Dinghuibacter silviterrae: one gene and its partner. The protein of the gene in region 2 interacts with the protein of the main gene of each other region in a pairwise test. Links are inferred from orthologs where the notes say so. Each region holds a gene or a part of one and is shown on either strand. Other genes may lie near its edges.

The links.
Region 1: the proteins of priA (region 2) and EDB95_RS02530 interact in binary tests that used the Escherichia coli proteins (3 or more experiments, as listed by UniProt). The link is inferred for Dinghuibacter silviterrae from one-to-one orthologs.

What each region holds. Positions count from the first base shown.
Region 1 is NZ_SODV01000001.1:578,374-581,404, forward strand. The notes cover bases 322-3,027. They hold EDB95_RS02530 (single-stranded DNA-binding protein), read right to left. Parts: upstream 2,029-3,027; coding sequence 1,615-2,028; downstream 322-1,614. Other genes in these bases: gldE (gliding motility-associated protein GldE), read right to left, coding at 322-1,584; mutY (A/G-specific adenine glycosylase), read right to left, coding at 2,243-3,027. In the rest of the region: gliding motility lipoprotein GldD, read right to left, coding at 1-272; more of gldE, read right to left, coding at 277-321; more of mutY, read right to left, coding at 3,028-3,031. UniProt on the Escherichia coli protein: Plays an important role in DNA replication, recombination and repair. Binds to ssDNA and to an array of partner proteins to recruit them to their sites of action during DNA metabolism. Acts as a sliding platform that migrates on DNA via reptation.
Region 2 is NZ_SODV01000002.1:527,105-530,485, reverse strand. What follows is about bases 211-3,266. They hold priA (replication restart helicase PriA), read right to left. Parts: upstream 2,930-3,266; coding sequence 491-2,929; downstream 211-490. Other genes in these bases: EDB95_RS19340 (RagB/SusD family nutrient uptake outer membrane protein), read right to left, coding at 2,997-3,266; murB (UDP-N-acetylmuramate dehydrogenase), read right to left, coding at 211-429. Outside these bases: more of murB, read right to left, coding at 1-210; more of EDB95_RS19340, read right to left, coding at 3,267-3,381.

The DNA of each region.
Region 1 (3,031 bases), on a different replicon or contig from region 2:
CCGATGTTGATATAGCTCAGGTAAATGCGCCCCTGGAAGGAGGGGAAGTCGACATTGATCCAGTAAGGGTTGTCGGGTTGTTCGTCGAAATACGAAGAGTCCCTGACGATATTCGCGTATACGGGATATTCGAAGCTGTAGGGATAGCCCGGCTGGCTGAACAGCCGGTACTCGTGCCGGGGGAGGTCGATCCGGAAATAGCCCTTGGGTTTGGGGATCGGAACGCCATTGCAGGCGCAAAAGAGAAATGCGGCTAAAAAATACTTTCTCATTACTTTAAGAGGAGCGCTTGATCGTCACTTTTACTTTCTGTATCCGGTTGCGGTTGATCTCCAGAACGGCGAAATCAAACTCGCCGGTGGTGATCACCTCGTTCAGGGCAGGGAATTTCCCCGCCAGTTCCAGGACCAGGCCGGCCAGGGAATCGCTTTCGCCCCGTACCGATTCGAAGGTATCCAGGGGGAGGTCCATGGCCTTGCATACGTCCAGGATGGAGGTCCGCCCCTCAAAGATAAAGTTATTGTCGTCCAGTTTTTTGTTGACACTTTCCTCGTCGTCGAACTCGTCCTTGATGTCCCCGATGATCTCCTCCAGGATGTCTTCGAGGGTGACGATCCCGCTCGTCCCTCCAAATTCGTCCACCACGACCGCGATATGGGTGCGTTTGTGTTGGAACTCTTTGAGGAGGTCGTCGATGAGTTTATTTTGGGGAACAAAATAGACCGGCCTCAGAAGGCTGTGCCAGTCAAACCCCTGGAGGGAGTCTTTCCCGATATAAGGCAACAGGTCCTTGGTGTTGAGTATACCCGCTACTTCGTCAAGGTCATTTTTATACACGGGCAACCGGCTGTAGTGCAGGTCTTCCACCCTCCTCAACACCTCGGCCAGCGTGAGCGTATAGTCCAGACCGCTTACATCCAGACGCGTGCGCATGACCTGTTTCACAGTGATGTTCCCGAACTTGACGATCCCCTTCAGGATATTTCTTTCTTCCTGGGAGGTTTCTTCCTGGTCGATCTGTTGAAGGCTGTATTCTGTTGCGTCGCCTATCCCCAAACCCGTTTCCACCCCTTCCGACATCCGGACCATAAACTGACCGGTTCTCCGGAAAAGCGGCACGACCAGGGCGTCCAGCCACCAGCTGGAAAACTTGGCAAACCGGATGTTGTTTTGGGAGGCATACACCCTTGGAAGCACGTCGCAAAGCAGCAGGAGTACAATGGTGATCACGAGGATCTTGACGATCAACACCACCCAGAAAAGGGCAGGATCCATCGGAAGGAAGGTGTCTATAAGGCTGTTGGCCATCAGGATCAGAACGATATGCAAAAAGCCGCTGGCGCACTGGAGCGAGGCCAGGAGGATCTTTGGTTCCTCCAGCAAGGTCGTGATCCGGCGGGCGTAGGGGACCTGTTTGGTCTTTAGAATATTCTGGTCCTTATAAGTCAGGGTAAAAAGTGCAATCTCCGATCCGCTGACGACGAACAACAGGAAGATGAGTGCGATGAACAATACTATCCAAACGGTAGTACCCTGGGTATTAATAGCTGTCAGGAGAATGGGCGCGTTGGGAGGATGGTCCAAAATGAACGATTAAGTGAACAAATGTAACGATTAGAAGGGAAGATCGTTCGCGTCGCCGATCGGCGGAATATCCACGGAGCTCAATCCTTCCATCCCATGTTCCCCTGAACCGGGGGCCGGACCGGAAACATCCGCCCTTTTATCAAGCATGATCAGGTTATCACCAACGACCTCGGTGGCAAACTTCTTATTGCCCTCCTTGTCCTCCCAGCTCCGGGTTTTCAGACGGCCTTCTATGTATACAAGGCTGCCTTTGTGCAGGTATTTCTGGGCCAGCTCCGCAAGCCCCCTCCAGAGGACAACCGTATGCCATTCCGTCTGCGATATCAGCTTGCCGGCCCTGTCTTTAAACGTCTCCGTGGTGGCCAGCGGGAATTTAGCCACGGCAATATTTCCTTCCAGATATTGTACATCCGGGTCTTTTCCGAGGTTACCGATCAACATAACCCGATTTACGCCTCTCATATGGCTCTTATTTTTTGAATTTTACGCGTGCAGCCCCACGGGCCTGCGTGCTCACAATCTCTCTTAAATATACATTAATTTTCTTGCAAACAAACGAGGGTCAAAAGAGTGGCGGCGGCGACCTAAGCGGCAATTTAGGCCGCCGCCGCCACACCGCTAACGATGGCCCTTCGGGCAGGGCGCCGGAGGCGCCCTAGAAGAGTTGCCCTGCTTGGATGGGCGCGTTCAGGTAGTCGTTAAGGAGACGGGGAAAAGGATAGGTTGCCAGCTCCTTCCGGTCCACCCAGATGTACTCCCCGTCCGCCAGGGGCCGCTCCAGGTGGATCCGCACAAACCGTGCCTTGACCTGCTGATGGGTCAGCAATTGCCGGTACACCGGCGAGGCGCCCAATACGGTAAAGCCGTCTTTTCCAAAAAGCGCCGTGAACCATCGTTTTTTCAGTTGCCGGCCGTAGTCTTCCCCATCCTCGTCAGCTGGAACTTCGTGCCCGATAAATTCAAAGAGCTGTTGCCAAATATCCTTGCCGGTGCGCTTGCGGATATAAACCCCGTTATTGTATTCGGCGACCAGGTACAAAAAGAAGCGATCCTTGCGCACCAGCCGTTTGCTTTTGATCGGCAGCAGGTCTACCTTTTCCTGTTTCAGGGCCACACACCTGCTTTTGAACGGACAGGTGTCACAGGCAGGGCGGACCGGTTTACAAACGACAGCGCCAAAATCCATCAGCGCCTGGTTGTAGGCCGCGGGGTCATCTTTGTCCAGGCATTGATCCGCCAGCGCGGTCAGGACCGACCGGCCTTCGGTTGTATCGATCGGGGTATCGATCCCAAAAAAACGGCTGAGTACCCTCAGGACATTCCCATCGACGACCGCGTGCGGAAGTCCAAAAGCAAAAGAAGCAATAGCCGAGGCCGTATACGACCCCACTCCTTTTAGACCCAAGATATCTTGATAAGTATCGGGAAAACGTCCCTGGAGCTC
Region 2 (3,381 bases):
GTGGAAGGCTTCGAGGTCTTGGAAGACCTCTTTGATCTCTACTCCATAAGCGCCGATGTTTTGCATGGGGGATGCCCCGACGCAACCGGGGATGAGGGAAAGGTTTTCCAGGCCGCCAAGGTCGTGGGCGATGCAGTGTTGCACGAAACGGTGCCAGTTCTCTCCCGCGCCTGCCCGCACATACGCATAGTCTTCGTCTTCGGCCACGGTCTCGATACCCATGACTTCGTTTTTAAGGAGGAGTCCATCGAAATCCCTGGTAAAAAGGACATTGCTTCCCCCGCCGAGAATCATCCGGGGGCTGTGCGGGACCCGGGCGAGAAGGGCGGCCAGCTCTGCCCCGTCCGAAAAGGGGGCGAAGTAGCGGGCCTGGACATCCATGCCAAACGTATTGTACGGTTTCAAAGAGGTGTGTTGCGCGATATGCATAATGTTGCCGAAGGTACAAATACCGCACCGGAAATTCACGCGCCGAAGCCGCGGGGCGCGCCTATACGGGATCCACGTCCGGCACCACCGTCACGCTGCGGAACCGCTGTTCCCCATGCACCAGGGCCTCCGCCATCCGGATCGCCTGTTTGCAACGGTGGATGAGGGCGCCGTCCCTGGGTAGCTTTATCAACAGCTCCATGAGGTATTGGTTGCGCACCCGGTTGACGACGGGGGCGGCGGGACCGGTGAGGTAGGGCCCGAACTCCGCCCGCAGGTGGCCGGTAAAGGCTTCCGCCCCGGCCATGACGGTTTCTTCGAGCTTGTGCCGGAAGGTGATTTTGAGTAGCCGGGAAAAGGGGGGGTATCCGAACTGCTGGCGGCTTTGGATCTCGTAGTCATAGAGCGCCTTGTAGTCGTGGGCCTGTACAAAGTTCAGGACGGGGTGGGCCGTGTCGGAGACCTGGATCATGACCTCCCCGCTCCCGGTTTTCCGGCCGGCCCGGCCGCTGACCTGTTCCATGAGCTGGAAGGCGCGTTCGTGTACCCGGAAGTCGGCGAAGTGCAGCATGCTGTCGGCGTCTAGTATGCCCACCAGGTCGACAAATCCGAAGTCGAGGCCCTTGACCACCATCTGGGTGCCCACGAGGATGTCGATGCGCCGGTCCTCGAATTGGTGGATGAGCTGGTCGTGGGCGGTTTTTCCGCGTACCGTGTCCAGGTCCATCCGGGCGACACGGGCGCCGGGGAAGCTTTCCTGGAGGACCTCTTCGATCTTTTCGGTGCCAAAGCTTTTTTGTATGAACCGGTGTCCTCCGCAGGCGGGACAGGTGTGGAGGACCGGGTAGGTCGTGCCGCAATAGTGGCACTGCCATTTGTGGGACGCCTTGTGGTACGTAAGGGTCACCGCGCAGTTCCGGCATTCGGGGATCCACCCGCAGGTCGCGCAGACCTGGTAAGGCGTGTACCCCCTTCTGTTTTGGAAAAGGATGACCTGCCGGTCGCGGGCGACCGTCCCTTCGATCGCGTCTTTGAGCGCGGGGGACAGGAGTACCTTGCCCTTGTCTTCGCGGACGACCTTCCGGGTGTCGACCAGGACAATGGGCGGAAGGGCTGCCCCGCCGTATCGTTCGGTCAGGGTCACCAGGCCGTATTTGCCCTGGACGGCGTTGTAATAGCTTTCGATCGAGGGCGTGGCGCTCCCGAGAAGGACCCTGGCGCCGTGCAACTGCGCATAGTAGATGGCGGTGTCCCGCGCATGATACCGGGGCGCGGGCTCCGTTTGCTTGTAGGAGGCGTCGTGTTCTTCGTCTACGATGATCAGACCCAGATCCTTGAAGGGCAGCAGGAGCGAAGACCGGGCGCCTAAGACAACCCGGATGTCCCCGGAAGCGACCTTGTTCCAGATCTCCACGCGCTCATTCTGGTTGAACTTCGAGTGATAGATACCGACATAGCCTCCAAAGTGTTTTTGCAGCCGGCGGATCACCTGGGCGGTGAGCGCGATCTCGGGCAGGAGATATAATACCTGCCGGCCTTCCTTTATTAAGGCTTCTATGAGTTTGATATAGACCAGGGTCTTGCCGCTGGAAGTAACGCCGTGGAGCAGGCAAACGGATTTCTCCGACAGATGGCGCCGGACCTCACCAAGGGCGTGCTCTTGTGCCCCGGACAACTCGAAGTCCACCTGTATCGCACGGGGCAGGTATTGCAACCGGTCCACCTGGCGTTGTTCGATGATAAGGACATTTTTTTCCGCAAGTCCTTTCAACTGGGCGGGGGAAGCGCCCGACTTGTTCAACAGGTCCTTCTGGCTGACTTCGCCTTGTACCTTTTGGAGGTGCAGATAGGCCAGCAAAAGGTCGAGCTGTTTGGGCGCCCGGGTCCACTGGTTCATCAGGTCCGCAAGCTTCTCTTCCTCCTTGTAGTCCGGGTGGAGGAGGACATATTTTTCCCTGCGTTCTTTGTACGTATCCTGTAGCGCTTCCCATACAATACACACCCCCTTATCGATCAGGGAACGGACGACGGGATAAACGTGGGTGGCGTCCAGGATCTGCTGGATCTCCCCTATCCGGAGCTCCTTTTTGAGCAGGAGGCCCTCCGCCACAAGGTATTCGTCGTGGTCGAGGGCCGAAAAATCGTCTCCATAGACCTCGTTGTACAGGAGGATGGTCTCGCTGGAGAGCTTGAAGTGCGCGGGCAACGCGGCCGCCATGATCTCGCCCTCGGAACACATATAGTAGTCCGCCATCCACGCCCAAAGCGCGAGCTGGGCCTCCTGCACGATGGGCTGGTGGTCGATCACCCCCTCGATGGGTTTTGGATGAAAGGCCTCGGGGCCTTCCCGGTGCAGGGTCCGGACGATCCCGGCGTATTTCTTGTTTTTGAGGGACACCTCTACGCGCACGCCTACCTGCACACGGGGAAGCAGGTGGTCAGGGATGGACCAGGTGTAATTCTTGGGTAACGCCAGTGGTATGATGATCTCCGCAAACAAAGTCCTGCAAATATAAGACCCCGGAGCACGACAAACGCCGTGTCCGGGGTCAGACTATGAAGGGAAACTACTGCCAACCTGGATTTTGAACAAGATTTGGATTCAGCAAAAGCTCTGAATACGGTATCGGATACAGTGTTTGATAGCTGGACCAGCTCCTGGGCACGTTGTCGAGCCAGTGCAGCTCTCCGGAGGTGCCGTTTGCCAGGATCTGGGGATTGACGACCCCGTTTGCGGTAGGGGCTACGTTGATATACGTGATCGTACTGACCTGGTTGGAAGGCGGCGTCCCCTGGTAAAAATAAACATCGGGTATACCGTCCCCGTTAAGGTCCATCGGCTGGTTGAGGGCGGGTACGTAGAAACCGTTCCACCCGCCCGTGAGCAGGCCAGCGTGTCCCCAGCGGACCAGGTCGTAGAAACGGAAGCCTTCCAGGGCGAGCTCTATGCCG